2 regions of the Geodermatophilus sp. SYSU D00663 genome follow, and region 1 is predicted to be linked to the other one. Evidence: predicted binding sites of a transcription regulator. Region 1 holds the regulator's gene; the other holds the start of a gene.
The links. Region 1 encodes LexA, which represses DNA repair genes until DNA is damaged. Its sites were predicted from a motif close to TCGAACANNTGTTCGA; they were not measured.
Positions count from the first base shown of each region.

Region 2: ruvC (crossover junction endodeoxyribonuclease RuvC) is a predicted target of LexA. The motif match lies at 7,337-7,352, and genes of this name have one in related genera.

Region 1 is NZ_JBJGZT010000028.1:4,282-19,592, reverse strand. It holds gene ACI79Z_RS18955 (flavin-containing monooxygenase) at 1-1,023, opposite strand, end outside; gene ACI79Z_RS18950 (multicopper oxidase domain-containing protein) at 1,020-2,711, opposite strand; gene ACI79Z_RS18945 (hypothetical protein) at 3,010-3,315, shown strand; gene ACI79Z_RS18940 (FAD-binding oxidoreductase) at 3,431-4,885, opposite strand; gene ACI79Z_RS18935 (vitamin B12-dependent ribonucleotide reductase) at 5,287-8,163, opposite strand; gene nrdR (transcriptional regulator NrdR) at 8,300-8,845, opposite strand; gene ACI79Z_RS18925 (hypothetical protein) at 9,333-9,920, opposite strand; gene ACI79Z_RS18920 (LysM peptidoglycan-binding domain-containing protein) at 10,038-10,673, opposite strand; gene lexA (transcriptional repressor LexA) at 10,910-11,689, shown strand; gene ACI79Z_RS18910 (hypothetical protein) at 11,718-12,788, opposite strand; gene ACI79Z_RS18905 (phosphatase PAP2 family protein) at 12,760-13,506, opposite strand; gene hflX (GTPase HflX) at 13,621-15,111, opposite strand; gene ACI79Z_RS18895 (hypothetical protein) at 15,237-15,311, shown strand, end outside.
Region 2 is NZ_JBJGZT010000013.1:47,056-62,366, forward strand. It holds gene thrS (threonine--tRNA ligase) at 1-1,086, shown strand, start outside; gene ACI79Z_RS12000 (HIT family protein) at 1,083-1,673, shown strand; gene pgsA (phosphatidylinositol phosphate synthase) at 1,676-2,308, shown strand; gene ACI79Z_RS12010 (phosphatidylinositol mannoside acyltransferase) at 2,305-3,240, shown strand; gene ACI79Z_RS12015 (glycosyltransferase family 4 protein) at 3,240-4,451, shown strand; gene ACI79Z_RS12020 (hypothetical protein) at 4,463-5,002, shown strand; gene ACI79Z_RS12025 (heparan-alpha-glucosaminide N-acetyltransferase domain-containing protein) at 5,024-6,145, shown strand; gene ACI79Z_RS12030 (YebC/PmpR family DNA-binding transcriptional regulator) at 6,234-6,986, shown strand; gene ruvC (crossover junction endodeoxyribonuclease RuvC) at 7,370-7,936, shown strand; gene ruvA (Holliday junction branch migration protein RuvA) at 7,933-8,571, shown strand; gene ruvB (Holliday junction branch migration DNA helicase RuvB) at 8,568-9,692, shown strand; gene ACI79Z_RS12050 (preprotein translocase subunit YajC) at 9,865-10,230, shown strand; gene secD (protein translocase subunit SecD) at 10,241-11,926, shown strand; gene secF (protein translocase subunit SecF) at 11,923-13,308, shown strand; gene ACI79Z_RS12065 (adenine phosphoribosyltransferase) at 13,305-13,901, shown strand; gene ACI79Z_RS12070 (RelA/SpoT family protein) at 13,992-15,311, shown strand, end outside.

The DNA.
Region 1 (15,311 bases):
GTGGGCGGCGTCGTCGGCGACGAAGCCCAGCAGCGCCGAGCCGCGGGTGTGCTGCCAGGACAGGCCGAGGAAGTACAGCCCGGGGACGTCGGTGATCCCGCGGGTGTGGACCACACGGCCGTCGCGCAGGACTCCCGGGACGTCGATCCAGGAGTGGTCGGGCCGGTAGCCGGTCGCCCACACGACGACGCCCACCTCCCCGCTGGTGCCGTCGGCGAACCGCACCGTGCGGCCGGCGGCGTCGGCCAGCCGCGGCCGGAACCGGACACCCGCCCGCAGCAGGCCCCGCCGGCTGCTGCCGATCAGGAACTCGCCGCGGGACTGCATCCGCCGGCCGAGCCGGGAACCGGCGGGCACCCGCATCAGCCGCAGCCGGGTCAGCCACCAGAACAGGTCGCGGCCGAGCAGCCGCTGCGGCAGCGCCGGGTACGCCGCGCCGACCGACAGCTGCACCGGCCGGGTCCGGGCCAGCTCCTCGGCGATCTGGAAGCCGGAGTTGCCGCCGCCGACGACCAGCACGGGCCCCTCGGGCAGAGCGTCGGGGCTGCGGTACCCGGAGCTGTGCAGCTGGGTCACCGACCCGTCCAGCCCGGCGGACAGCGGCGGGACGAACGGGGTCTGGAACGGTCCGGTGGCCACGATGACCTGCCGGGCGCTGTAGGTCCCCGCGGCGGTGCTGATCCGGAACCCGGCACCGGTGCGCTGCAGCCCGGTCACCCGCGCGTCCAGCCGCACCGGCAGGTCGAAGGCGGCGGCGTAGTCGCGCAGGTAGTCGGCGACCGCCTCCTTGCCCGGGTAGGTGCCGGCCGGTGCCGGGAACGGCAGGCCGGGCAGCGCGTCGTGCTCGGCCGGGGTGAACAGCCGCAGCGACTCCCAGCGCGTGCGCCAGGTGTGCCCGATCTCCGCCGCGGCCTCCAGGACCAGGAAGCGCAGTCCCCGCTCGCGCAGGTGCCAGGCGGCCGCCAGGCCGGCCTGACCGCCGCCCACGACGACGACGTCGAGCGGCTCGGTCGGCGCCGTCACGGCGTCGCTCCCCGGTCCACGGTGAAGCTGAACATCATCCCGGCGTGCATGTGCTCGGCGATGTGACAGTGCGCCATCCACAGGCCGGGGTTGGTGACGTCGAGCAGGAGGTCGACGGTCTGACCGGTCGGGATGAGCACGGTGTCCTTCCACACCAGGTTGGGCTCGGGGGTCCCGTCCCGGGCGAGGACGAGGAAGCGGCCGGCGCCGTGGACGTGGAACGGGTGGTGCATCGGGTGGTCGGAGTCCATCTCGTTGACCAGCCGGATCTTGACCCGCTGACCGGCGGTGAAGTGCCAGTCGACGGGGAGCCCGTCGCGGCCGGCGGTGCGGTCCAGCAACTTCCAGCGCATCGTCTCCGTGGTGGTGGCCCGGTTCGTCTCGGCCATCTCGTCCTCCCACTCGATCCCGTCGGCGGGGGCGGGACCTGGGTGGTGGGTGTGCGCGGCGTCGTGACCCGTCGCCGACGTCTCCGCGGCGTCGGCGCCGTGGCCCGCGTCGTGACCGTGGCCCGCGTCGTGACCGTGGCCCGCGTCGTGACCGTGGCTCCCGCCCGAGGCGGTCGCCATCAGCTTCATGCCGCACTTCGGGCAGCGCCCCGGCTGGTCGCTGACCACCTCGGGGTGCATCGGGCAGGCGTAGGTCGCCGGTCCCGCCGTCGCGGGCGCGGCCCGGTCGTCCATCTCGGCGACGATCGCGAGGACCTCGTCGGGCGCCGCGGCCAGCCACGCACCGAGCTGCTCCCGCTCGGCCACCAGCTCCGGCGCAGTCCGCAGCGCCTCGAACCGCTCGGCCAGCGGCGGCTCGGCGACCTCGCCGGTGACGGTGATCGTCGCCAACCGGTAGGTCCGGTTCGGGGTGCGGTGCTCCAGTGCGAACTCGCCCGCCCGGTCGAACAGCACGTCCACGACCGCCCGCTCCGACGGGGCCAGCACGACGTCGGCGACGAACTCCTCGTGCTCCACCCGGCCGCTGTCGCCGCCGACGAGCTTCATCCGGGCACCGGGCACGGCCACCCGGAAGACCCGGCTGTTGGCCGTGTCGGTCAGCCACAGCCGGACGACCTCGCCGGTCCGTGCGGTGAACGCCGGGTCGGTCTCCCCGCCGGTGAGCATCACGTTGCCGTAGCGGCCCATCGCCGCGTAGTTGGTCTCGGTGCGGCTGAACGGGGCGATCGCGCCGTCCTCGAGCAGCAGGTCGTCGAGGGTCAGCACCACGTCGCGGTGCGCCGGCGGCCAGTAGTCCGGCTCGGCCGGGTCGACCAGGATGCTGCCGTAGAGACCCAGCTCCTGGGTGACGTCCTCGCGGACGTGCGGGTGGTACCAGTACAGGCCCGGGTCGGGGAACTGGATGCGGTAGCTGAACTCCCCGCCCGGCGGGATCGGGGTCTGCGTCTCGTGCGGCACGCCGTCGTAGCGGTTCTCCAGGCGCAGCCCGTGCCAGTGCACGGTGGTGTCGAGGTCGGTGCCGTTGACGACGTGCACGACGACCTCCGAGCCCTGCCGGACCCTCAGCGTGGGACCGGGGATCGAGCCGTTGTAGGCCAGCATCCGCACCGTGCTGTTCCCGATCCGCTTGGCGACCGGAGCCGGGCGCAGCCGCAGCTCCTCGCCGTTCCGCAGCTCGATCACCTCGGGCGCGACGGCCTCGGGCAGGTCGGTGAGGTCGGTGGAGAGGAAGGTGTCCACGGGACGTCCTCCTGTCGGTGAGCGTGGAGCCTCAGCTCCGGGTGCCGCCGGCGACGTGAGGGGATCCGAGGGAGTCCGCGGCGCCGCGTGCACCGGCGCGGGCGGGCTCGACGACGTGCTCCGCAGTCATGGCGCCTCCTGTGCGGACCGGTAGTGCACCGCCGCCGGGTGTGGGCTGTCCAGACGCTCGGCGATGGTCCGGCCCGGCGGCGCCCAGGGAGTCGAGACCCGGCGCCCGGCCGGAGCAGGAGACCCTGGTCCCGGGCCCCCCGGTCGCAGCGTCGGGCACCATCCGGCCGTGGACCCCGAGCAGTTGCTGCGGACGGCGGCCGACCGCCTCGAGGCGCTCGCCGCCCGGACGCCCCCCGGCGACTGGCGGACCGGCGGACTGCTGGCGACCCGCCCCGAGGTGGTCGCACACCTCCCCGACGGGAGCACCGAGCACGTGGCCGAGGCGCGGGCCGGGACCGGCGCGTGGATCGCGGCTCTCTCCCCCGCGCTGGCCGCGCCGCTCGCGGGCTGGCTGCGCGCCGCGGCGACGCACGAGCCGGCCGACCCGGCGGCCGCGACGTTCGCCCGGGCGCTGCTCGCGCGGCTGCCCTGACCGGACTCCACCGGAGGGCCCGGAGGACGGGACCCGGGAGCGGTCTCGGTCACCACGTGGAGGGCCGTCCGGAACGATCCCGATCCGACGTGCCGGACGACGAGCGCCGCCGGCGTCAGCGGACGGTCCCGCCGGTCCGCGCCGGCACGGCCTCGCGGGGCGAGGGGATGCCGGCCGGGGCGGGCGGGATGTTGGGGTTGTGCCGGAAGACGTTGTCCGGGTCCCACACGGCCTTGAGCTCGGCGAGGCGGCGGTACTTGCGCTCCCCGTAGGAGGCTCGCACCCGCCGGTCGTCGGTGTCGGCCTCGAAGTTCAGGTACGTCCCGTCGTCGGGGGCGTAGGGGCGCAAGGCGTTCCAGAGGTCGCGGACCCAGGCGCGGTCGGCCGCATAGGACTCGTCGTCGGGGGCCATGGCGAGGAGAGCCAGCGCCCAGTGCGGACGTCGGGGGCTGCCCCACGCCGTCGCGTCGTCGGAGATCTCGCTGTACCGGCCGGTGAGCGGGAACATCGGCACGTAGGAGAGCGGCGAGCGCATGAGGGGGAGCCGCTCCAGGATGACCGCGAGCGCATCGTCGCTCAGCCGGTCGAGGTTCAGCCCCTTGTCGTAGGCGCGGATGCCCCACGGGTTGGCGTCATCGAGCATCTGCTGCAGCGCCACGTGCGGGATCGGGGTGACCATCTCGAACAGCGGGTCGCGCTCCCGCAGCGGCCGGATCGCCGCGGCGTGCTCCTCGGCGCTGCCCCAGCCCGCGACCAGCACCGCGACGCCACGCTCGCCGCGGTGCTCCTCGGGCACGAACGGCTCGGGCGGCGCGGACATCCCGACCACGGCACCGGTGATCCCGGCCGGGAGGTCGAACAGGTACTCACGGAGGAAGCGCAGCGGCTCGAGGGCGTCGTCCGGTCGCCAGAAGAACATGCCCACGTTCGCCAAGGGGTTGAGCTCGTGCGGGGCGAACACGAGCTCGGTCACGATCCCGAAGTTGGTGCCGGCGCCGCGCAGTGCCCAGAACAGCTCGGGTTCCGTGTCCTCGGAGGCGGTCACGGTGCGCCCGTCGGCGGTGACCAGGGTGGCGGCCACCAGGTTGTCGCACGCCAGCCCCTGCTGGGACGTCAACCAGCCCAGTCCGCCGCTCAGCGTGAGGCCGGAGACGCCCGTGTGGCTGACCGTGCCGCCGGCCACGGCCAGTCCGAGCGGCGCGGTCGCGGCGTCGACGGCGGCCAACGTCGCGCCGCCTCCCACGTGCACCCGGTGGGCCTCCGCATCCACCCGGACGCCGGCGATCCGGGACAGGTCGATCATGACGGCGTCCTCGGCCACGGCGTTCCCGGCTCCGCTGTGGCCGCCACCGCGCACGGTCAGGTCCACCCCCTCCTCGCGCACGACAGCGAGGGTCCGCGCGACCTCCTCGGCCGACGTAGGCCGCACGATCAGCGCCGGCTGGCGCGTGATGGCGCCGTTCCAGACGGCCCCGGCCCGTGCCGCGGCGAACCCGGGGTCGGCCGGTTGCAGCACCTCACCGGCGACGGACCGGGCCAGGCGGGTGAGGACAGCATGGTCGAGCGGCATGGCGACTCCCTGCGGACTCGAGATCGCCTCCGGTGGTCCGTGACCGCTGGGAAGCGATGGAGCACCGTCGCACGTGATCCGCGGCCGGACACCCGTGCGCGTTCCCCCGGATCCCCGGTCGACCGGCGGGTCCCGGCGTGTGGTGACCCGTGGCTGGCCCAGCGCGCCGCCTGGTCATGCCGGAGACCTGCCGTGCGGTGGGTGGTGCCCGTGCGGAGCCTCCGGCCCGCTCGCCTTCTCAGCCGAGCGGGACGGAGCACCCGGTCCACGTCGCTCCCACCGTTCCTCGGGCCCACGGAACGCCACCGGCCCGGCCCCGCGAGGGGACCGGGCCGGTGGACGGGTCGGTCATCGGTCAGCGACGTCCTGCCGCCGGTGCAGGACGTCGCTGACCGGTCAGGTCAGCTGCAGCCGCTGGTGGAGCCGCAGCCCTCGCAGACGTAGCAGCTGCCGGCGGGACGCATCTTCGTGCCGCAGGTCATGCACAGCGGCGCGTCGGTGACGTTGCCCGTGACCAGCTCGAGCAGCTCGGCCGAGGAGTGGGCCTCCTTCACCGGCTTCTCGGCGGCCGGCTCCGGCTTGGCGGGCGCCTCGGTCGGCACCGAGCCGCGCAGCGCCTCGACGTCGACCTCCTCCTCGACGACCTCCGCCGTCGAGGCGGAGCCGCCGTAGGTGCCCGACACCTGCGCCGCCCGCTCCTCGGCGGTGAAGATGCCGAGGGTCGCGCGCGTCTCGACCGGCAGGTGGTCCAGTGCCAGGCGACGGAAGATGTAGTCCATCACCGACTGGGCGATCCGGATGTCCGGGTCGTCGGTCATGCCGGCCGGCTCGAAGCGCATGTTGGTGAACTTCTGGATGTAGGTCTCCAGCGGCACACCGTGCTGCAGCGCGATCGAGATGCCGATCGAGAAGGCGTCCATGACACCGGCCAGGGTCGAGCCCTGCTTGCCGAGCTTGAGGAACACCTCGCCGAGGCTGCCGTCCTCGTACATCCCGGCGGTCATGTAGCCCTCGGCGCCGGCGACGCTGAACGACGTCGTCATGCTCTGCCGCTTCTTCGGCAGCCGGCGGCGGACCGGGTGCGACGTCGCGGCGACCGGGGCGGCCTCCACCTCGGCCTTGGCCCCACCGTCGGCAGTGGTCTTCTTGGCCTTGGCGTCGGACAGCGGCTGGCCGACCTTGCAGTTGTCGCGGTAGATCGCCAGTGCCTTGAGGCCGAGCTTCCAGCCCTGGAAGTAGATGTTCTCGACGTCCTCGACGGTCGCCGTCTCCGGCATGTTGACCGTCTTGCTGATCGCGCCGGAGATGAACGGCTGCACCGCGGCCATCATGCGGACGTGGCCCATCGGGGAGATGGCCCGCTCGCCCATGGCGCAGTCGAACACCTCGTAGTGCTCCGGGCGCAGGCTCGGGGCGTCGACGACGTGGCCGTGCTCGGCGATGTACTCGACGATCGCCTCGACCTGCTCGTCCTGGTAGCCGAGGCTCTTCAGCGCCCGCGGGACCGTCTGGTTGACGATCTGCATGGACCCGCCGCCGACCAGCTTCTTGTACTTGACCAGCGAGAAGTCCGGCTCGATGCCGGTCGTGTCGCAGTCCATCATGAAGCCGATGGTCCCGGTGGGGGCGAGGACCGAGGCCTGCGCGTTGCGCCAGCCGTTGTCCGCGCCGATCTCCAGGCACTCCTGCCACTGGGCGGTGGCGGCCCGCAGCACGTCGGCGTCGTCGGCGCCGACCGGGCGGATGGCGTCGTTGGCGGCGGCGTGCTTGCGCATCACCCGGGCGTGCGCGTCGGCGTTGCGGGCGAAGCCCTCGTACGCGCCGACGATGCCGGCCAGCTCGGCCGAGCGGCGGTAGGCGGTGCCGGTCATCAGCGAGGTGATGGCCGCGGCCAGGGTCTGGCCGCCGCGCGAGTCGTAGGCGTGGCCGGTGGCCATCAGCAGCGCGCCGAGGTTGGCGTAGCCGATGCCCAGCTGCCGGTAGGCGCGGGTGGTCTCACCGATCGGCTCGGTCGGGAAGTCGGCGAAGCAGATCGAGATGTCCATCGCCGTGATGACCAGCTCGACGGCCTTGACGAAGGTCTTGGCGTCGAACGTCCCGTCGTCCTTGAGGAACTTCATGAGGTTCAGGGACGCCAGGTTGCACGAGCTGTTGTCCAGGCTCATGTACTCCGAGCAGGGGTTGGACGCGTTGATCCGGCCCGTCTCGGGGTTGGTGTGCCAGTCGTTGATGGTGTCGTCGTACTGGATGCCGGGGTCGGCGCACTCCCAGGCGGCCTGGGTGACCTTGCGGAACAGCCCCCGGGCGTCGACCTCCTCGATGACCGAGCCGTCGAGGCGGGCGCGCAGGCCGAAGTCGGTGCCGTCCTCCACCGCGCGCATGAACTCGTCGGAGACCCGGACCGAGTTGTTGGCGTTCTGGTACTGGACGCTGGTGATGTCCTTGCCGCCGAGGTCCATGTCGTACCCGGCGTCCCGCAGCGCGCGGATCTTGTCCTCCTCGCGCGCCTTGGTCTCGATGAACTCCTCGATGTCGGGGTGGTCGATGTCGAGGACGACCATCTTGGCCGCGCGCCGGGTGGCGCCACCGGACTTGATGGTCCCGGCGGAGGCGTCGGCGCCGCGCATGAAGCTGACCGGGCCGGAGGCGGTGCCGCCGGAGGACAGCAGCTCCTTGGACGAGCGGATGCGGGAGAGGTTCAGGCCGGCGCCGGAGCCGCCCTTGAAGATCAGCCCCTCCTCCCGGTACCAGTTGAGGATCGAGTCCATCGTGTCGTCGACGGCGAGGATGAAGCAGGCGCTGACCTGCTGCGGCGCGCTCGTGCCGACGTTGAACCACACGGGGCTGTTGAAGCTGAACACCTGGTGCAGCAGCATCCAGGTCAGCTCGTGCTCGAAGACCTCCGCGTCGCCCTCGGTGGCGAAGTAGCCGTGCTCGCGACCGGCCGCGCCGTAGGTGAGCACCACCCGGTCGATGAGCTGACGCAGGCTGGTCTCCCGCTGCGGGGTGCCGACGGCGCCGCGGAAGTACTTCGTGGTGACGATGTTGGTGGCGTTGATGCTCCACTCGGCGGGGAACTCGACGCCGCGCTGCTCGAAGTTGATCGAGCCGTCACGCCAGTTGGTCATGACGACGTCGCGACGCTCCCACGTCACCTCGTCGTACGGGTGGACGCCGGCGGTCGTGTAGACCCGCTTGACCTTCAGGCCCTTCCCCCTGGTCGGCGCCTTGGCGGCCCGGCGCGTACGGCCTGCCGGGCGGTCCTCGATCTCGGTCACGAGCTCTCCCTCGGTGAGTGGTGCGGGCGGCTGGGGAAGAGAGCCACCCTGTTCCTATCTGGTCCTGCTGACGGTTCCGGTGGTGCTGAGAGGGCCGGCGACGCTGCCGGCGCACGTCTGGTCGCGCGGGCGGCGGTCAGCCGTCGCGGGCGGTGGAGGGGGTGCGGGCGGAGCCCCGGCGGCGCGGCGCCGGCGGCTCGATCTGCAGCCCGGGCAGCGGCGGGGTGCCGCCGCGGTGGTGGCGGGCCCGCAGCTCGGTGATCTCCTTCTCGAAGTCCTCGACCGAGGTGAAGGCGCGGTAGACGCTGGCGAAGCGCAGATAGGCGACCTCGTCGAGCTCGCGCAGCGGCTGCAGGATGGCCAGCCCCACCTCGTGGCTGGGGACCTCGGCCACGCCGCTGGCGCGGATGGCGTCCTCGACCTGCTGGGCCAGCTGCTGGAGCTGGTCCTCGTCGACCGGCCGGCCCTGGCAGGCACGCCGCACGCCGGCGACGACCTTGGTCCGGTTGAACGGCTCGCTCACCCCGCTGCGCTTGACGACGGCGAGCACCGCCTCCTCGACGGTGGTGAACCGGCGGCCGCAGGCCGGGCACGAGCGGCGGCGACGGGTGGTGGCCCCCTCGTCGGCCTCGCGCGAGTCGATCACGCGGCTGTCGGGGTTGTGGCAGAACGGGCAGCGCACTGCGGTTCACCTCCCTCCGCGGAAGACCCGCCCGGCCGGGGACCCGGCTCGGGCGGCTCGTGCCGGCGGGCTCGTCCGGTCCTGCCGGACCCGCCCGCCTGCGTCTGTCTGTGGACCCCTCTGGGGACATCCGGTGGACACCCCGTGGAGGTCCTGAGGACGGCCTGTGGAGGACTTCCATCGGTGCAACTACTAGATGTAGGGGGACAGTAGGCCGCGCTCCACTACATCTGCAAGACGAGAACCCGCGTGTCTCTTCCACCGAGATCCGGCCGTGACCCCGTGGTGACCAGGCGCGAGCAGGGCTCCCTCCCGTCACACGACACGCCGGGGTGCCGCGCGTGTCGGCGCGCGGGAGGGGTCGTGCGGGTGTATCCGGCCGCCGCCGGCGGGACGCGGGCGGGCACCCGGAGGGCGCGCAGGCGCCTCCCCGGGACGCCGGTGGAGGTGTGCGGAGGGGCCGCCGGGACACGCCCCCGGCGACGGGTCAGGCGGTGGGGCGGACGGCGGGACGACCGCCGCGGGGGTGGGGCACCAGGTCACCGAGCCGGATCGGGCGGGTCAGCATGTCCGGCTCGTCGGCGACCGCACCGCCGGCCGGGGCCGGGCAGGTGACGACCGGCATCTCGGCGGTCGCCGCGCGGTGCCGGCCCGAGCCGCCGGGCGCGCGGTGCCGGCCCACGGCGGACGGGACGACGGCGGGCTGCTCGGCGGTGACGTCGCCACCGTGCCGGCGGACGCCCCGGCGCGCGGGGCGCGCCCCCGGGACGACGGCGCGCGGGCCGACGGCCGGCATCACGACCGTCCCCGTGGCGTCAGCGGCACCGTCGGCGCGGCCGGACGCCAGCGTCAGGTGCCGCTCGGGCAGCCGGACGGCGGCCAGGTCCACCCAGGCCTCCTGCTCCCCGACGGCCACCCCGGCGTCGCGCAGCCGGACCCGGGCCTCGCAGCCGCCGGTCGCGTCGTGCCGCCAGCCGAGCATGGCGCCCGGCACCCAGGCGCCGTCCACGAGGACCTCGACGTCCTGCGGGGAGCGGAAGGTCACCGCTGCACTGCTGTTCACGGCTGCTGACACGCTCCTGACCGTAGGTGCCCTGATGACTCCGGACCGTGAACGACCGGGCCCGGATGGTTGACGAAGTCACCGGCGCGCTCTCGTCACTTCTCGTGACGACGACGCCGGGCGGAGCACCTAGGGCAGGCGCAGCACCTGCCCGGGGACGACGGCCGCCCCCTCCAGGTCGTTGAGTGCCTGGATCGCGTCGACCACCGCGCGCACGTCCTGGCCGGCGCCGGCGACCTCCGCGGCGATCGACCACACCGTGTCACCGCTCCCGACCACGACACTGCTCTCGCCGGCCAGGCGCAGGCCGTCGTCGGGGGCGAGGAACTCGCGGCCGAGGGCGGCGCCGCCGACACCGGCGGCGAGGACCAGCACGGTGACCAGGCGGCGCCCGCGGCGGGTCAGCCGCACCGGCGCCGGGGCCGGTGCGCACCGCGCGCGGACGCCGGCCCGGGCGGGCTCCGAGCGCACCGGCCGCCCGCTCGGGCGGGCCGGGTCGCGGCGGGTGCGCGGCCCCTCGGCGGCCGGGCCGGCGGTGCGCGCGGGAGCCGTGGCGGGACGGTCGGGCACCGGCCGCAGGTGCCCGGTGACGCGGGGACCGGAGCCCGGCAGGGCGGCGCGCTGCGCCGGCCGGTCGGCGCCACCCGGGGACGCGGGCCGGCGCGCGCCGCCGGGCGCGGTCACGCCCTCCCCGCGGAGCGGCGGCCGCCACGGGACCCGGACCGCCGCGTCGAACTCGAGCACTGCCTGCCGCACGCTGCCCATGACCGCTCCTCCTGATCAGGTCGACCGCATCGAACGCGTGTTCGATCGAACGTCTGTCCGGATGTCTACCGCACGGGTCCGACGAGTGCGAGAGCGGCGCGGCGTGTCCTTCGAACACACGTTTGAACCTGCGGCGCCGGCGCGCTACGGTCCGTGCGGGCGCACCGCCCGCCGACCGGCCCCGGGCCGGGAGGGCGACGGACGGGCCGCGGGGACGCGGCCGGCGAGGAGGAGACGTGGCGGGCACGAGCGGGACCGGCCAGGGCACCCGGGGCGGCGGCACGGCGACCCGCCGTCCGGCCGCGGAGCGCGGCGCCGGCGCGGACGGCACGGGCGCCGTGCGCACGTTCCCCGACCGCGGTGAGGCCGGCGACGGCCTGACCCAGCGCCAGCGCCGGGTCCTCGAGGTCATCCGCGACTCGATCGAGCGGCGGGGCTACCCGCCCTCGGTCCGCGAGATCGGCGAGGCGGTCGGCCTGTCGTCGGCGTCGTCGGTCGCCCACCAGCTGTCGGTGCTGCAGAAGAAGGGCTGGCTGCGGCGCGACCCCAACCGGCCCCGCGCGCTCGACGTGCGGCTGCCCGGCGAGACCCCGGGCGAGGCCGCCCCGGCGGCACCCGCCGCGGCCGCCGACGGCTCGGCCGCCCCGACCTACGTGCCGCTGGTCGGGCGGATCGCGGCCGGTGGCCCGGTGCTCGCCGAGCAGGCCGTCGAGGACGTCTTCCCGCTGCCCCGCGAGCTCGTCGGCGAGGGCACGCTGTTCATGCTGCGCGTCGCCGGTGACTCGATGGTCGACGCGGCCATCTGCGACGGCGACTGGGTGGTCGTCCGCCAGCAGCCCACCGCCGAGAACGGCGAGATCGTCGCCGCGATGCTCGACGGCGAGGCCACCGTGAAGACCTACAAGCGCCGCGACGGGCACGTCTGGCTGCTGCCGCACAACCCGGCCTACGAGCCGATCCCCGGCGACGAGGCCACCGTCCTCGGCCGCGTCGTCACGGTCCTGCGGCGGGTCTGAGCCGCAGGTCCCCCGCCGGCGCCGGAGCTCAGGCGCCGGCGGGCGGACCACCGGACCGGCGGCGGCGCAGCCGCCCGCCGATCCACACCAGCGCGGTCGCGACGACGGCGGCGGCCACGCCCGCGGTCACCGGCGAGAGGCCCGTGGAGTCCCCGCCGAGCAGCGCCGACGGTGAGACGTCGGCGGCGTCGGACCCTGCCGGCGCGGGCGGCGCGGACCCCGCCGGGACCGGTACCGCGGTGACGTCCCCGGGCACGCCCTCGCCCGCCACCAGCAGCGCGCGGCCGTCCGCGGTGAACGACACCGCCTCCCCCTGCGGCGCCTCGGGCAGCGCGATCCGCACCGGCTCGCCGGCCAGCGCCCCCGGGACGTCGGCACCGGTCAGCGGCCAGACGTAGGCGTCGGTGTACGTGCGCAGCGCGATGCGGCTGCCATCGCGGGCGACCGCCCCGCCGGTGACCAGCAGCTGACCGGCCCGGCCCACGGGCCCGCCCGGCGTGCCGGTGAGCGTGAACGCGACCGTGCCGACGTCGGCCAGCGCGACCGTGCCGCCGTCGACCAGCGGAGCGGCGGGCCGGTAGACGTGGCTGGCCCCGAGCACCTCCTTGGTCACCACGTACGGGGTGCCGTCGGGGGCCAGCAGCAGCGCCTCGGCGTCGTGCGGGCCGTCGGGATAGGTCAGCCGGTACAGCGCCGTCCCGCCGTCGGGGCGCTGCGCGACGAGCGCGACCGTCGTCCGGACCGTGGTGTTGTCGCCGGTGTCGGCCAGCCACACGGTGCCGTCGGGACCGACGCCGAGGTCCTCGGGGTCGTAGGGGTCCACGGGCGCGGTGGTCACGTCGACCACCTGGCACGCGTCGTCGAGCACGTACACCGCCACCTGGTCTCCGCCGTCGACCACGGCGAGCATCCGGTCGCCGACGTCGACGAGGCCGGAGAGCTCGGCCAGCCGCGGGTCGGTCACCTGGCAGCGGACCGACGGGGCGGCCGGCTCCTCGGCGGCGGCCGGGGCCGCCGGGAGGGCGAGCAGGCCCGCGGTCAGCAGGACGGCCGGTGCCCGCCGGGCGGCGCTACGCGGACGGGCGGCCGGCTCGGGCACTCGCCCAGCGTGACAGCACCAGCGCGTCGAGTGCGTGAACCACGCCCAGCAGCAGCAGCCCGACGGCCGCGCCCACCACGGCGTCGGTGACCCAGTGGAAGTCCAGCGAGACCATCGCGATCCCGGTGGCCACCGGCCCGACGACGGCCAGCCACCACAGCGTGCGCTGCACCCGCGGCCCGAGCCCGTACTCGACCGCCTGCCAGCGCGCCACGCCCCACATGAGCACGGCGTTGGCCACGTGCCCGGAGGGGTAGCTGGCGCCGTCGCGGTGGAAGAAGGAGCCGGGATAGGCGGGCGCGGTGCGGCCGGTGCCGAACTTGAACGCGTAGACGACGACGGTGAGCAGCGCCAGCGCCGTGACCACCCGCACCAGCGGCAGCAGCGTCCGTTCCCGCAGGCACAGCCAGCCGACCAGGGCGGCGAGCACGATGAGGATCGTCCCGCGGCCGCCGATCTGGGTGACCGCCCAGACCGGCCAGTAGGCCGGGGAGTTCCGCAGGTCCCAGGCGCTGACCACCTCGGAGACCTCGAGGTCCAGCCGCTCGAGCACCCCGCGGCTGAGCAGGTCGACGGTCACCCCGACGGTGACCGCGAACGCGACGACCAGCAGCCACCACGGCGGGCGCCCGGCACCCACCACGGCGGGCGGCCGGGCGGCCCGCTCCGGGCGCCCGGCCGGCGCGCCGGGAGTGCGCCGCACCACGCCGCTGGTCACCGGATCACGGTACCGGGCCGTGACCCGTCCGTGACCTCGGCGGGCCGGAACGGCGAGCCGCCCGGGCACCCGGCGCGGAGCCGGGCACCCGGGCGGCCCTGGGTGCAGTGGCGGTCAGCCGACCGGGACGGCGAACCGCTCGAGCGCGGCGGCCAGCCCGCCGTCGACGCGGGCGGTCAGCCGGGTGCCGGCAGCCTCGTGCTCCTCGCTGAGCACCTCGCCGTCGCGGTGCACGCGGGCGACCAGGTCGCCGCGGTCGTAGGGCACGAGCACCTCGACCTCGACGTCCGGGTGCGGCAGCCGGGCGGCCACGACCTCGCGCAGCTGCTCGAGGCCCTCACCGGTGCGCGCGGAGACCCAGACGGCACCGGGCAGCGCCCGGCGCAGGGTCAGCACGTCGTCCTCGGTCATGGCGTCGACCTTGTTGACGACGATCAGCTCGGGCACCGCCGCGGCGTCGATCTCCCGCAGCACCACGTGCACCGCGTCGATCTGGCCGAGCGGGTCGGGGTCGGAGCCGTCGACGACGTGCAGCAGCAGGTCGGCGCCGGCCACCTCCTCCAGCGTGGAGCGGAAGGCGTCGACGAGCTGGTGCGGCAGGTGCCGCACGAAGCCGACGGTGTCGGTGAGCGTGAACTCGCGGCCGTCGGGCGTCATGGCGCGGCGCACCGTCGGGTCCAGCGTGGCGAACAGCGCGTTCTCCACGAGCACGCCCGCGCCGGTCAGCCGGTTGAGCAGGCTGGACTTGCCGGCGTTGGTGTACCCGGCGATCGCCACGCTCGGGACGGCGTTGCGGCTGCGGGACTGCCGCTGGGTGACCCGGGCGGTGACCATGCCGGTGATCTCCCGGCGCAGCTTGCTCATCCGGGACCGGATCCGCCGCCGGTCGGTCTCGATCTTGGTCTCACCGGGGCCGCGGGTACCGATGCCGCCACCGCCGGCGACACGCCCACCGGCCTGCCGGGACATCGACTCACCCCACCCGCGCAGGCGCGGCAGCATGTACTGCATCTGCGCCAGCTCGACCTGGGCCTTGCCCTCCCGGCTGGTGGCGTGCTGGGCGAAGATGTCGAGGATCAGCGCGGTCCGGTCGACCACCTTGACCTTGAGGATCTTCTCCAGCGCGTTGAGCTGGCCGGGGGTCAGCTCGCCGTCGCAGATCACGGTGTCGGCGCCGGTCGCGGCCACGATGTCGCGGATCTCGTTGGCCTTGCCCGAGCCCACGTAGGTGCCGGCGTCGGGCTTGTCCCGCCGCTGGCTCACCGCCTCGAGGACCTGGGAGCCCGCGGTCTCAGCCAGGGCGGCGAGCTCGGCCAGCGAGCGGTCGGCGTCGGCCTGGGTGCCCTCGGTCCACACACCGACGAGCACCACGCGCTCGAGGCGCAGCTGCCGGTACTCGACCTCGGTGACGTCGGCGAGCTCGGTGGACAGCCCGGCGACGCGGCGCAGCGCGCCACGGGCCTCCAGGGCGTAGGAGCCGGTGGTGTCGTCGTCCTCGTCCCACTGGCCGGCCGGCGCGGGACGGGTCTCGGCGAGCGTGTCGTCGTCGAGCGGGGTGCTCTCGGGGGCGGTCGTCATCACGTCCAGCGTGACACGCGAGGCCACGCCGGTCACCTGGGTTGTCGTCTCTGCAGTCGTCATACGCCCCCTACAACACCGGAACGGGTCAGGTGCATCCCGCCGGGAGGCGGGTAGGGCGGGACGGACACCACAGCCGAGGAGGAACTCCCGTGAGCACCAGCAGCGACGCCGGCACCGACGACCCCGGCCGCGACCCCGTCGGCCTCGAGGTGCCGCGCAACCCC
Region 2 (15,311 bases), on a different contig from region 1:
CTGTTCGAGATCTCCGGCCACCTCGACTGGTACGCCGAGGGCATGTACCCGCCCATGCAGCTCGACGAGGAGCGCGACGCCGACGGCACCGTCCGCCGGCAGGGGCAGGACTACTACCTCAAGCCGATGAACTGCCCGATGCACAACCTGGTGTTCGGGGCCCGCGGCCGCTCCTACCGCGAGCTGCCGCTGCGGCTGTTCGAGTTCGGCACCGTCTACCGGTACGAGAAGTCCGGCGTCATCCACGGGCTCACCCGCGCCCGCGGCTTCACCCAGGACGACGCCCACATCTACTGCACCCCCGAGCAGATGGCCGGGGAGCTGCGCGGGCTGCTCGACTTCGTGCTCGGCCTGCTCGCCGACTACGGCCTGAGCGACTTCTACCTCGAGCTGTCCACCCGCAACCCGGACAAGTCCGTGGGGTCGGACGAGAGCTGGGAGGTCGCCACCGAGGCGCTGCGGCAGGCGGCGCTGGACTCCGGCCTCGAGCTCGTCCCCGACCCGGGCGGCGCGGCGTTCTACGGCCCGAAGATCTCCGTGCAGGCCCGCGACGCCATCGGCCGCAGCTGGCAGATGTCGACCATCCAGGTCGACTTCAACCTGCCCGAGCGGTTCGGCCTGGAGTACACCGCCGCCGACGGGTCCCGCCAGCGGCCGGTGATGCTGCACCGCGCGCTGTTCGGCTCGATCGAGCGCTTCTTCGCCGTCCTCACCGAGCACTACGCCGGCGCGTTCCCCGCGTGGCTGGCGCCGGTGCAGGTGGTCGGCATCCCGGTCACCGACGACCAGGTCGGGTACCTGACCGACGTCGCGCTGAAGCTGCGCGCCCGCGGCATCCGGGTCGAGGTCGACGACTCCGACGACCGCATGCAGAAGAAGATCCGCAACGCCAGCAAGCAGAAGGTGCCCTTCGTGCTGATCGCCGGGGCCACCGACGCCGACGCGGGTGCGGTCTCCTTCCGCTACCGCGACGGCAGCCAGCGCAACGGCGTGCCGGTCGACGAGGCCGTCGACGCCGTCGTCGCCTGGGTGGCCGCGCGGCACAACGCCGACCCGACGGCGGACGCGCCGCTGGAGTCGCGGTGACCGTGGGGCCCGACGGCTTCACGGTCCCCGTCTCCGCCGACGACGGCGGGCCGGCCGCCGTCTTCGAGCACCTGTGGACGCCCTACCGGATGGCGTACATCCGGGGATCGGGCAAGCCGACCGGCGAGCACGACTGCCCGTTCTGCCTCATCCCGGCGATGCCGGACGAGCAGGGGCTGGTGGTGGCGCGCGGCGCGACCGTGTTCGCGGTGCTGAACCTCTACCCCTACAACGCCGGGCACCTCATGGTGGTCCCTTACCGGCACGTGCCCGACTACACCGACCTGACCGAGGCCGAGGTCGCCGAGCTGGGCGCGTTCACGCAGACGGCGATGCGGGTGGTGCGGCAGGTGACCGGAGCACACGGTTTCAACATCGGGATGAACCAGGGGTCGGTGGCGGGGGCCGGGATCGCCGACCACCTGCACCAGCACGCGGTGCCGCGCTGGGGCGGCGACACGAACTTCATGCCGGTCATCGGCCTCACCCGGGTGCTGCCGCAGGTGCTGGCCGAGACCCGCACGCTGCTGGCCGCGGCCTGGCCGGGGGCTGCGTCGTCGGCCCCGTCCGCGCAGACGGGGGACTGACCGTGCTGGGGTCGGGCGCCCGGGCGGCCGTCGGCCGGTTCTGGGCGCCGGTGGTCACCCGGCTGGCGCGGGCGGGGGTGACGCCGGACGCGATCACGGTCACCGGGACCGTCGGCGCGATCGTCGCGGCGGTGGCGCTCGTGGCCCACGGCGTCCTGTTCTGGGGCGCGTTCACCGTCACGCTGTTCGTCCTGCTCGACATGCTCGACGGCGCGCTCGCGCGGGCCCGCGGCGGCGGGTCGGCGTTCGGCGCGGTGCTGGACTCGACCTGCGACCGCGCCGTCGACGCCGCCGTCTTCGGGGCGCTGGTGTGGTGGTACACCGGCGAGGGCGACGACCGGCTGCTCGCGCTGCTGGCGATGGTGGGGCTCGTCCTCGGCGTGCTGACCAGCTACATCAAGGCGCGGGCCGAGGGCGTCGGCATCCCGTGCGACGTCGGCCTGGTCGAGCGCACCGAGCGGCTGATCCTGGTGCTCACCGGCACCGGCCTGACCGGCCTGGGCCTGCCGTACGCCGTCGACGTGGGGCTGTGGCTGCTGGTGGTGGGCGGCGCGGTGACCGTCGCGCAGCGGGTGGCCGCCGTCCACCGCGGCGCCCGGGGGAAGTCGCTGACGCCGTCGGCGCCGGCCCCGTGAGCGGCCTCCGGGCGCGGGCGGCCGCGCGGGCCACGGACCTCGGCTACGCCGCGGGCTGGCAGGCGGTGCAGTGGCTGCCCGAGCCGGTGGCCCGCGGCGCGTTCGACGCGGTGGCCCGCTTCGCCGCCGGCCGCGAGGGCCGGGGCACCCGACAGCTGCGGGCCAACCTGCGCGTGGCCACCGGCGGCAAACTCGCCGAGGACGAGCTCGACGCGCTCACCGCCCGCGCGCTGCGCTCCTACGCCCGCTACTGGCAGGAGGCCTTCCGGCTGCCCCGCCTGGGCACCGCGCGGGTGCTGCGCGACACCGTCGTCCCCGGGATCGACCACCTCGCCCGCGCCCGTGCGCAGGGCCGGCCGGTGATCCTGGCGCTGCCGCACAGCGGCAACTGGGACGCGGCCGGGGTGTGGTTCCTCGACTGGCTCGGCGAGCCGTTCATGACCGTCGCCGAGCGGCTGCGGCCGGAGTCGCTGTACGAGCGGTTCCTCGCCTACCGGGAGACCCTCGGCATGCGGGTGGTGCCCCTGACGGGCGGGGAGCGGCCGAGCTCGGCGGTGCTGCGCGAGTGGCTGGAGGCCGGGCGCTCGGTGTGCCTGCTGGTCGACCGCGACCTCGGCTCCGGCGGCGTCCCCGTGGAGTTCTTCGGCCGGCCGGCCACCATGCCCGGCGGGCCCGCGCTGCTGGCCGCGCAGACCGGCGCCTCGCTGCACCCGGTCACCTGCCGGTTCAGCGAGCGCGGGTGGGTGCTGCAGGTCGGCGAGGAGGTGCCGCTCGACGGCGGGACCCGGCTGAGGGACCGGGTGGCGACGGCGATGCAGGGCGTGGCCGACGCGTTCACCGCCGACATCGCGCGGCAGCCGGAGGACTGGCACGTGCTCGGGCGCGTCTGGGCCGACGTGCCGCCCGACCCGCCGGCGGGGGAGCGTCGCTGATGCGGATCGGCCTGGTCTGCCCCTACCAGTGGGACGTGCCCGGGGGCGTCCAGTACCACGTGCGCGACCTCGCCGAGACGCTGCGCGGGCTCGGCCACCACGTCGAGGTGCTCACCCCGGCCGAGCACGAGGAGTCGCTCACCGACCCCTGGCTCACCTGGGCCGGGCGCACCGTGCCGATCCCGTACAACGGCTCGATGGCCAGCGTGCAGTTCGGGCCGGTGTCCGCGGCGCGGGTGCGCCGCTGGCTGCGCGAGGGCCACTTCGACGTCGTCCACGTGCACGACCCGGCGCCACCGTCGATCGGCCTGCTGGTCTGCATGATCGCCACCGGCCCGATCGTGGCCACCTTCCACGCCGCCACCGTGCGGTCGAAGTGGCTGGCCGCCTGGGGCCCGGTCGTGCGCCCGTGGCTGGAGAGGATCACCGGCCGGATCGCCGTCTCCGACTTCGCCCGGCGCGTGCAGGTCGAGCACCTCGGCGGCGACGCGGTGATCATCCCCAACGGCGTCCACGTGGGGTTCTTCGCCGAGGGGCCGACACTGCCCGGGGCCGCGCGCGGCGTCGACGGGCCGACGATCGGGTTCCTCGGCCGCTACGACGAGCCGCGCAAGGGCCTGCCGGTGCTGCTGGAGGCGATGCGGACGGTCGTCCGCGAGCACCCCGGCGCCCGGCTGCTGGTGGCCGGCCGCGGCGACCCCGACGCCCTGCGGGACGCGGTGGGGGAGGACCTGCGCCCGCACGTGGCCCTGCTCGGCGAGCTCCCCGAGGCCGACAAGGCGGCGTTCCTGCGCTCGGTGGACGTCTACTGCGCGCCCAACCTGCTCGGGGAGTCCTTCGGCGTGGTGCTCATCGAGGCCATGGCCGCGGGTGCGCCGATCGTGGCCAGCGACCTCGACGCGTTCGCGCGGGTGCTCGAGGACGGCGCGGCCGGGGTGCTGGTGCGCCGCGGGGACGGCGCGGCGCTGGCCCGGGCGCTGTCGGACCTGCTCGCCGACCCCGCCCGGCGCGCGGCGCTGTCGGCTACCGGGAGCGAGGTGGCCGCGGGCTACGACTGGCAGGTGGTGGCCCGCCGGGTGCTCGCCGTCTACGAGACCGTGGTGCTCCCCGGCGCAGGGGAGGTCACGGCCGGCGACGACGAGGCGTGGCCGGAGGTGACGGGAGCCACCGACGGGGTGTTCCCCTCCCTGCTGAGGCGCGTCCGCCGCTAGCGTTGGCCGACGTGACGCCCGCCGCCTGGTTGCTCGTCGCCGCGGTCGTCGTCGTCCTCCTCCTGGCCTGGACCGCCTGGACGCTCACCCGGCTGCGGCGGCTGGAGGCCCGGGTCGCCCGCGCGCGGACGGTGCTCGAGGACCGGCTGCGCGCCCGCGCCGCCCTGGCCGAGGACCTGTCCTCCGGGTACAGCGCCGCGCTCGGTGAGGACCGCGCGTCCCGGCTGAAGACCGCCGCCTACGAGGCGCGCCGGACCCCGGCCGGCGACCGGGAGCTGGCCGAGAACACCCTGGGCCGGGAGCTGCGCGCCCTCCCGGCGGAGCTGCCGGGGGTCCCCGCGGAGCTGCTCGCCGAGCTGGCCGAGGCCGAGGCCCGCATGGCCCTGGCCCGGCGCTTCTACAACGACGCCGTCCGGGACACCGCGCTGCTGCGGCAGCGCCGGCTGCCCCGGCTGCTGCGGCTGCACGCCGACCGGCCGCTGCCGCGCTTCTTCGACGTCGAGGACGGCCTGGACGCCGTCCCGACCGGCGCCGGGACGCCCCGCGCCTGAGCGCCCGCGGCGGACGACCGCATGACGACGGGACAGGACGAGGCCGGGGACGCGCGTCCTGCCGCGGGCCCGGTGCGGGAGCGGCCGGCGGGCCGGCGGCTGCGCGGTGTCGACCTCGCCCGCGGGCTCGCCGTCCTCGGCATGTTCGGTGCGCACCTCGGCGACACCGGCGACCTCGGCTGGGACCCGGCCACCTGGCGCGCGGTGGTCGACGGTCGCTCGTCGATCCTGTTCGCCACGCTGGCCGGGGTGTCCATCGCGCTGCTGTCCGGGGGGCGCACCCCGCCCGCGGACGACGAGCTCGCGCGGGCCCGGAGCCGGGTCCTCGTCCGCGCCGCCTGGGTGTTCGCGATCGGCGGCGTCCTGGAGCTGCTGGACACCTTCGTCGCGATCATCCTCGGCGTCTACGCGGTCCTGTTCGTGCTCGCGCTGCCGTTCCTGCGCTGGTCCCCGGCGCGGCTGCTGGCCGCCGCGGCCGTCGTCGCCCTGGCCGGGCCGCCGCTCACGCTCGCGGCCGGGCGGTACGCGACCGGGCAGGGCGAGGAGGACGGCGCGTTCGCCTTCCTGCTGTTCACCGGCTACTACCCGGCGGCGGTGTGGCTCGCCTTCGTGCTCGTGGGGCTCGCGGTGGGGCGGCTGGACCTCGGCGCCGCCCGGGTGCGCGCGTGCCTGGTCGCCGGCGGGGCGGTCACGGCGGTGCTCGGCTACCTCGGCGGCCGGCTGGCCACCCGGGCGTTCGCGCCGGGGGAGCGGCCGGCCGGGATCGAGGAGGGCTTCGGCGCCGCCGGCGGCTGGGACCCGGCCTGGTTCGCCGGCGCCGAGCCGCACAGCAGCACGCCGTTCGAGGTGATCGGGTCCGGCGGGGTCGCCGTCGCGGTCCTCGGGGTGTGCCTGGTCGTCGCCGACCTGCTGCCGCGGCTGACCCACCCGGTCGCCTCGGTGGGTGCGCTGGCGCTGTCGGTCTACACCGCCCAGATCGTCGCCATCGCCGTGCTCGACGTCGAGTACGGGCGGGACTGGGGGCTGTGGGCGCGCTTCAGCCTGACCGCCCTGCTGCTGGCGTCGGCGTGGCGCTCCCGGCTGGGTCGCGGACCGCTGGAGGGGTTGCTGGCCTGGAGTTCGCGGCGGGCGGCCGGCTCCTGAGGCGGGAACGGGCACCGGCGCGCCGCCGGTAGGATCGACCGGTGCGTCCGGGCGCCGGTGCCGGGCGCCGGGACGAGGGAGGACAGTCGTGAGCGGCCATTCCAAGTGGGCGACCACCAAGCACAAGAAGGCCGCGATCGACGCCAAGCGCGGCAAGCTGTTCGCCAAGCTGATCAAGAACATCGAGGTCGCCGCCCGGACCGGTGGCGGTGACCCGGCGGGCAACCCGACGCTCTACGACGCCATCCAGAAGGCGAAGAAGTCCTCGGTCCCCAACGACAACATCGACCGCGCGGTCAAGCGCGGCTCGGGCGCCGAGGCCGGTGGCGTCGAGTACCAGTCGATCACCTACGAGGGCTACGCCTCCGGCGGCGTCGCGGTGCTCGTCGAGTGCCTCACCGACAACCGCAACCGGTCGGCCTCCGAGGTGCGCACCGCGATGACCCGCAACGGCGGCTCTATGGCTGACCCCGGCTCGGTGTCCTACCTGTTCACGCGCAAGGGCGTCATCGTCGTCCCGCAGGCCGGGGGCGTCGACGAGGACACCGTCCTCATGGCGGTCCTCGACGCCGGCGCCGAGGAGGTCCGCGACCTCGGCGACACCTTCGAGGTCGTCTGCGAGCCCGGTGACCTGGTCGCCGTCCGCACCGCGCTGCAGGACGCCGGCATCGACTACGACTCGGCCGAGGCCGGGTTCGTGCCCAGCGTCACCGTCGAGCTCGACGAGGAGGGCGCCGGCAAGGTGTTCCGCCTCATCGACGCGCTCGAGGACCTCGACGACGTCCAGAACGTCTACGCCAACTACGACGTCTCCGACGAGGTGCTCGAGAAGGTCGGCTGAGGCGCCACCGGCGCACCGGCCGCCCCGGACACCACACCGGCAGCGGCCCGATCCGGTCCGCCGGTCCCGGCACGGGGCGACGCGCCGCCTCCCGCGGCGCCCGGCGGACGCGGGTGGGCTCGGCGGGGTCGCGCCGCCCACCCCGGGCGCCGCGGTGACGGTCCGCCGCGCCGGAGCCCGCCCGCCGCCCTGCCGCTGGAGGTCGACACCGGCGGCTCCACCCAGGTGGCCGGACCCGGGCGCGGCGCTGCTGGTGGCCGCCGGGGTCGGCTGAGCGCCCGCGTGTCGCTCCCCGGACCGTGCCGCGTGTTGCGTCCCGGGGCCGTCGTCGGGGACGGTTACGGTTGCGGTCGAACACGCGTTCGGTGAGAGGGGGAGCGGGCATGCGGGTGCTCGGCATCGACCCGGGGCTGACCCGGTGCGGCTGGGGTGTGGTCGACGGCCGTCCCGGCGCGCGCCCGGCCGCCGTGGGCGTCGGCGTGATCCGCAGCTCCGCGGACCTGGACCTGGAGCTGCGGCTGCTGGAGCTGCACACCCAGGTCACCGCGCTGCTGCGCGAGCACCGGCCCGACGTCGTGGCCATCGAGCGGGTCTTCACCCAGAACAACAAGGGCACCGCCACCGGGACCGCGCAGGCGGCCGGGGTCGCGGCGCTGGCCGCGGCGCAGGCAGACCGGCCGGTCGCCTGGCACACGCCCAGCGAGGTCAAGGCGGCCATCTCCGGCAACGGCCGCGCGGACAAGGAGCAGGTCACCCTCATGGTCACCCGGGTGCTGGGGCTGACGTCGGCCCCCAAGCCGGCCGACGCCGCCGACGCGCTGGCGCTGGCGGTCTGCCACGTGTGGCGCGGCCCGGCCCAGGACCGGCTGCGGGTCGCGGCGATCGCCGGCGGCATCGGCGCGCCGGTGGTGCAGCGGACGCTGCCGCGCTGGCGGGGGGTGTCCCGGTGATCGCCTCGGTGAGCGGCCGGGTCGCCGCGGTCGGCCCCGAGGGCGCGGTCGTCGAGGTCGGCGGCATCGGCCTGGCCGTGCAATGCACGCCCGGCACCATCGCCCGGCTCGCGGTGGGGGAGGACGCCCGCCTGGCCACCAGCCTGGTCGTGCGCGAGGACTCCCTCACCCTCTACGGCTTCGCCGACGACGACGAGCGGCAGCTGTTCGAGCTGCTGCAGACCGCCAACGGCGTCGGCCCGCGGCTGGCGCAGGCGGTGCTGGCCATCCACCCGCCGCGCGAGGTCCGCCGCGCGGTGTCCACGGCCGACGTCAAGGCGCTCATGCAGGTGCCCGGCATCGGCAAGAAGGGCGCCGAGCGGCTGATCCTCGAGCTGCGCGACCGGCTCGGCGCCACCACCACCGACACCCAGCTGGACGGCCCCGCCCCGGCCGGCCTCGCGCCGGTCACCCCGGTGGCGCCCTGGCGCGACCAGCTGTCCTCGGCCCTGGTCGGGCTCGGCTGGTCCACCAAGGAGGCGGACACCGCGCTCACCGCCCTCGCCCCGGTCGCCGACGAGCAGCTCGCCGGCACCGGCCGGGTCGACGTCGCGCTGCTGCTGCGCCAGGCGCTGCAGCTGCTGGGCCGGTCGTGAGCGCCCCGTTCGACCGGTCGCTGACCGGCGAGGTGGAGTCCGGCATCAGCCGCGACTTCGCCGTCTCCCCGCAGGCCGGGGACGAGGAGCGGGTGGTCGAGTCCGCGCTGCGGCCGCACTCGCTCACCGACTTCATCGGCCAGCCCAAGGTCGCCCGCCAGCTCGCGCTGGTCCTCGAGGGCGCCAAGCGCCGGGGCCGCCCGCCGGACCACGTGCTGCTGTCCGGCCCGCCCGGGCTCGGCAAGACCAGCCTCGCGCTGATCATCGGCTCGGAGCTCGGCACCTCGGTCAAGATCACCAGCGGCCCGGCGATCGAGCGCTCCGGCGACCTCGCCGCGATGCTGTCCAACCTCGGCCCCGGCGACGTGCTGTTCATCGACGAGATCCACCGCATCGCGCGGCCCGCCGAGGAACTGCTGTACATGGCGATGGAGGACTTCCGGGTCGACGTCGTCGTCGGCAAGGGGCCCGGCGCCACCGCGATCCCGCTGGAGATCAACCCGTTCACCCTGGTCGGCGCGACCACCCGTGCCGGGCTGCTGACCGGGCCGCTGCGCGACCGGTTCGGCTTCGTCGGGCAGATGGAGTTCTACGAGCCGGCCGAGCTGCAGCAGGTGCTCGCCCGCAGCGCCGACCTGCTCGGCGTCGAGCTCACCGACGACGGCTCGGCCGAGATCGCCGGCCGCTCCCGCGGGACGCCGCGCATCGCCAACCGGCTGCTGCGCCGGGTGCGCGACTACGCCGAGGTCGAGGCCGACGGCCGGGTCACCCGTGCCGTGGCGCAGGCCGCGCTGGCGCTCTACGACGTCGACGACCTGGGGCTGGACCGGCTGGACCGGGCGGTGCTCGAGGCGCTGGTCGTGCGCTTCTCCGGCGGCCCGGTCGGCGTCTCCACGCTGGCGGTCGCGGTGGGGGAGGAGCCCACCACCGTCGAGGAGGTGTGCGAGCCCTTCCTCGTCCGCGCCGGCCTGCTCGCCCGCACCCCCCGCGGGCGGGTGGCCACCGAGGCGGCCTGGCGGCACCTCGGCCACCCGGTGCCGCGCGGCGGCATCCCCCTCGGGGGTGTCACAGCCGTCCCGCGTGACCCGGGCGCGTCGTCGGAACCGCTCTTCGACGCCTAGACTCATCGGCGCTGGCGCGCAACTCGGCCCTCCCCGGGCCGACCGGTCCCGGCCGTGCGATCCCGTGTCGGCGCGGACGGTGCCCCGCGCGCCACGACCGACGTACCCGAGCGGTCCCGACCCGGGCCGCACCGACCGCGTGCAGCCGACGCGGTAGAGAGGCACTCCCGTCGTGGAACTGTTCCCCCTGCTCCTGCTCGTCCTGGCGTTCGTGGCGCTGGTCGTGCTCCCCGCGCGGGCCCGCAAGCGCCAGCAGACCCAGACCCAGTCGGCGCTGGCGATCGGCGTGCCGGTCACCATGGCCGGCGGCGTGTACGGCACGGTGGCCGGTCTCGACGACCCGGCCACCATCCAGGTCCAGATCGCCCCGGGCGTCGTCGTGACCTACGCCCGGCAGGCGGTCCTCCAGGTCCGCCCGGTGGCCGGCGAGGTGCCCGGCCCGGTGGTGTCGGGGGAGACCGTGGTCGAGCCCGCCCCGGACGAGACCACGCCCCGGGACGACCGGCCGGGCGACGGCTCCACCGGCAAGACCCTCTGACGGAGGACCCGTGGCCAACCGCGCCCTGCCGGCACGCCGCTACTTCGGCGCGCTGGTCCTGATCGTGGCCGTCATGTACGGCCTGATCTTCCTCACCGGCTCCGACCGCACCCCCCAGCTCGGCCTGGACCTGCGCGGCGGGACCACGGTCACGCTGACCGCGCGCACGCCCGACGGGCAGGCGCCGGCACCCGAGGACCTCGAGCTCGCCCGCCAGATCATCGAGCAGCGGGTCAACGGCCTCGGCGTGGCCGAGGCCGAGGTGGTCACCGAGGGCGAGGCCAACATCGTCATCTCGGTGCCCGGCGACGACGGCGAGCAGGCCCGCGAGCTCGGCCAGACCGCCCAGCTGCGCTTCCGCCCGGTGGTCACCGGCCCCGAGGCGGCCGCGCCCGCCGAGAGCACCGACGGCGCGACGCCGAGCGACTCCGCGACGCCGACCGACGGCGCCACGCCGACGGACTCCGCGGCACCCACCGACAGCGCGGCGCCGACCGACGCGGCCACCCCGACCGACGCCGCGACGACGGACTCCGCCACCCCGAGCGACGGCGCGGTGAGCGACCCCGCGCTCGACCCGGACCGGCCCGCGGTGACCCAGGAGGAGGCCGCGGCGCAGTACGCGACGCTGACCTGCGCCCCCGAGGACACCACCAGCGAGGTCGCCCGCCCCGACGACTACGTCGCCGCGTGCAGCGAGGACGGCACGCAGAAGTACCTGCTCGGCCCGACGATCATCGAGGGCACCGAGATCGCCGACGCCAGCGCCGGCACGCAGCAGACCACCGGCGAGTGGGTCGTGCTGCTGGACTTCAACTCCGAGGGCCGCGCCACCTGGGCGGAGTACACCGCCGCCAACGTCGGCACCAACGTCGCCTTCACCCTCGACGGCCGGGTCGTCTCCGCGCCCACCATCCAGGGCGCCATCAACGGCCAGACGACGATCACCGGCTCGTTCGACCAGGCCGGCGCCGAGGAGCTGGCCAACCAGCTGCGCTACGGCGCGCTGCCGCTGACCTTCGAGCAGGCCACCGCCCAGTCGATCTCCACCGAGCTCGGCGCCGAGCAGCTCAAGGCGGGGCTCATCGCCGGCGCCATCGGCATCGCGCTGGTGTTCGTCTACGCGCTGGTCTACTACCGGCTGCTGGGCCTGGTCATGATCGTCAGCCTGCTGCTGTCGGCGGTCGTGGTCTACGCCAGCCTCGTGCTGCTGGGCCGGGAGATCGGGTTCACGCTGAGCCTCGCCGGCATCGCCGGGTTCATCGTCTCGATCGGCATCACGGCGGACTCGTTCGTCGTCTACTTCGAGCGCCTCAAGGACGAGATCCGCGAGGGCCGGACGCTGCGCTCGGCGGTGCCGCGCGCCTGGGTCCGCGCCCGCCGCACGATCCTCTCGGCCGACGCGGTCAGCTTCCTCGCCGCGGCCATCCTCTACTGGCTGGCCATCGGCGACGTGAAGGGCTTCGCTTTCACCCTCGGCCTGTCCACGGTCCTGGACCTGGTCGTCGTCTTCCTCTTCACCCACCCGCTGATGGCCGTGCTCGCCCGGTTCCGGTCGTTCGGCTCGAGCCGGTTCTCGGGCCTCGGCCAGGTCGACCGGTCCCTGCGCTCGGCCGCCCCGGCCGTGCGCGCGGAGCGCGAACTGGTCGGCGCCGGGTCGGGTGCCCGCGCGTCGCAGGACAGGAGCAGGGCATGACCGGCCGCAGGGACGACACGGGGCAGGACACCCCGGTGCCGGTGGGCACCGAGGCCGACGAGGCCCGCGCGGCCGGCGCGGCGGCGGCCGAGGACGCCGCCGCGGCCGCCGACGACGCCGCGCTCGCCGACGCCGGCCTGCCGGCGGAGGGCAGCGCGGCCCGCCGCCCCGGACGGCGGGCCTCCCTGGCGCACCGCCTCTACAACGGCGAGGCCGGCCTCGACGTCGTCGGCCGCAGCCGGCTCATCTACAAGGTCACCGCGGTGATCGTGCTGGTCTGCATCGCCTCGATGGTGTTCCGCGGCTTCAACTTCGGCATCGACTTCGCCGGCGGCAACAGCTTCCGGCTGCCCGGCGGCACGGACCAGCTGGAGCAGGTGCGCGAGGCCGCCACCGACGCCGGCGCCGACGTCGCCTCGGCGCAGGTGGTCGGCGGCGACGAGATCCTGCTGCGCACCGGCGCGCTGGACAACGAGGGCGAGCGGGCGGTCGTCGAGGCGGTGGCGGACGCCGCCGGCGTCGACGCGGGCGCCGTCAGCCCCGAGTCGGTGAGCGCCGAGTGGGGCCAGGACATCACCGACCAGGCGCTCATCGCGCTGGCGGTGTTCCTCGCCGCGGTCATCGCGTTCCTGGCCATCCGGTTCCAGCCGAAGATGGCCGTCGGCGCCATCGCCGCGCTGCTGCACGACCTCGTGGTCACCGCGGGCGTCTACTCGCTCGTCGGCTTCGAGGTCACGCCGTCGACGATCATCGGCCTGCTGACCATCCTCGGGTTCTCCCTCTACGACACCGTCGTCGTCTTCGACAAGGTCGACGAGAACACCCGCGGCCTGGCGCAGAGCGCGCGCATGACCTGGGGCGAGGCGGCCAACCTCGCGGTCAACCAGACCCTCATGCGCTCGATCAACACCTCGGTGATCGCGCTGCTGCCGGTGGCCGGGCTGCTGTTCGTCGGGGCGGGCCTGCTCGGCGTCGGCACGCTCAAGGACCTCGCGCTGGTGCTGTTCGTCGGTCTCGCGGCGGGCGCCTACTCGTCGATCTTCCTGGCCACGCCGATCGTCGCCGACCTCAAGGAGCGCGAGCCCGAGGTGGTCGCGCTGCGCAAGCGGGTGCTCGCCCGCCGCTCGGCCGCCGCCCGCCAGGGCGCCCGCGCCGCGGCCGGGCCGGTCGCCAGCGCCCGCCGGGCCCGCGGCGGCGCCCCCCGCGGCGGGGTGGCCCTCGCCGAGCGGGACGCCGGGTCGCTGGGCCCGGCGGAGGCCGACGTCGTCGTCGAGTCGCCGGCCTCGGTCGGTCCCGACGCCGGCCGGCCGCGCGGCGCCACCGCGGCGCCGCGACCGGGCGTCCGGCCGCAGCGGCCGGGCGGGGCGAAGAAGCGCCGGTGAGCACCGCCGAGGCGCTGCCGCCCCTCGACGAGCTCATCGCCTCGCTGGCCGTCGACGTCCCGGACTTCCCCGAGCCCGGGGTCGTCTTCCGCGACCTCACGCCGGTGTTCGCCGACGGCCCGGCCTTCCGCCGCATGGTGGAGGGCCTGGCCGCGCCGGTGCTGGTGGACCCGCGGGCGGCGGCGGTCGCGCACACCGACGACGGCCGCCCCGGCGACCCGGGCTTCGACGTCGTGGTCGGCGTCGAGGCCCGCGGGTTCCTGCTGGCCGCGGCGGTCGCGCTGCACGCCGGCGTCGGCGTCGTGCCGGTGCGTAAGGCCGGCAAGCTGCCCCGGGAGCGGATCGCCGCCGAGTACGTGCTCGAGTACGGCACCGCGACCGTCGAGATGCACACCGACTCGCTGCGCCGCGGGCAGCGGGTGCTGCTGGTCGACGACGTGCTCGCCACCGGCGGCACGCTGGCGGCCTCCGTCGCGCTGGTCGAGGAGCTCGGAGGCGTGGTCACCGCGGTGTCGGTGGTCGTCGAGCTGGCCGCCCTCGGCGGCCGCGAGCGCCTCGCCCCGCACGCCGTGCACACCCTCTGGACCACCTGAGGAGGAGCCCCGGCCCGGTGGCGCCGCACCCCTGGCGGGCGCGGCTAGCATGGTGCCGGTCGTTCCTCCTCAGCCTCCGCAGGAGTCGCCGTGGCACCCGACGCGCCCGCCACCCGCGTGGCTGGCGCGCGGCCCGAGGAGGACCCGGCCCCGCCGCAGGACCAGCGCGCCCCGCTGCCGTCCCGGCCGCTGGTCCGCCGGCCCGACGACGTCGGCAGCGAGCCGCCGGAGGAGGGCGCCCCCGCCCGCCCGCGCCGGGTGCGCGACCGGCTGGCCCGCCGCATCGTCGCCGGCCAGCGCAGCGAGGTCCGCCCGGTGCTCGAGCCGCTGGCCGCGCTGCACCGGCAGAGCCACCCCAAGGCCGACCTCGCGCTGCTGCAGCGGGCCTACGACGTCGCCGAGGCCGCGCACGCCACCCAGAAGCGCAAGAGCGGCGACCCCTACATCACCCACCCGCTGGCCGTGGCCACCGTGCTCGCCGGGCTCGGGATGGACACCACGACGCTGGTCGCCGCGCTGCTGCACGACACCGTCGAGGACACCGGCAAGACCCTCGAGGCCATCAGCGCGGACTTCGGCCCCGAGGTCGCCCACCTCGTCGACGGCGTCACCAAGATCGACAAGGTGAAGCTGGGCGACGCCGCCCAGGCCGAGACGATCCGCAAGATGATCGTCGCGATGGCCCGCGACCCCCGGGTGCTGGTCATCAAGCTCGCCGACCGGCTGCACAACATGCGCACGCTGCGCTTCCTCCCGCCGGAGAAGCAGGAGAAGAAGGCGCGCGAGACGCTGGAGATCCTCGCCCCGCTGGCCCACCGCCTGGGCATGAACACGATCAAGTGGGAGCTCGAGGACCTCGCGTTCGCCACGCTCTACCCCAAGCGCTACGACGAGATCGTCCGGCTGGTCGCCGAGCGGGCGCCCTCCCGCGACACCTACCTCGCCGAGGTGACCGCGGCGGTCACCGAGCAGCTCAAGGCGGCCGGCATCCAGGCCGTCGTCACCGGCCGGCCCAAGCACTACTACTCGATCTACCAGAAGATGATCGTCCGCGGCCGGGACTTCACCGACATCTGGGACCTGGTCGGCATCCGGATCCTGGTGGACACCGTCCGCGACTGCTACGCGGCGCTGGGCATCATGCACGCGCACTGGCAGCCGGTGCCCGGGCGCTTCAAGGACTTCGTCGCGATGCCGAAGTTCAACATGTACCAGTCGCTGCACACGACGGTCATCGGGCCGCAGGGCAAGCCGGTCGAGCTGCAGATCCGCACGCACGACATGCACCGCACCGCCGAGTACGGCATCGCCGCGCACTGGAAGTACAAGGAGAAGGCGCGGCAGGGCGGCAAGCCCGGCCCGGGGGAGTTCGGCGCCGCGAAGGCCGGCACGCCCGACGACATGCTGTGG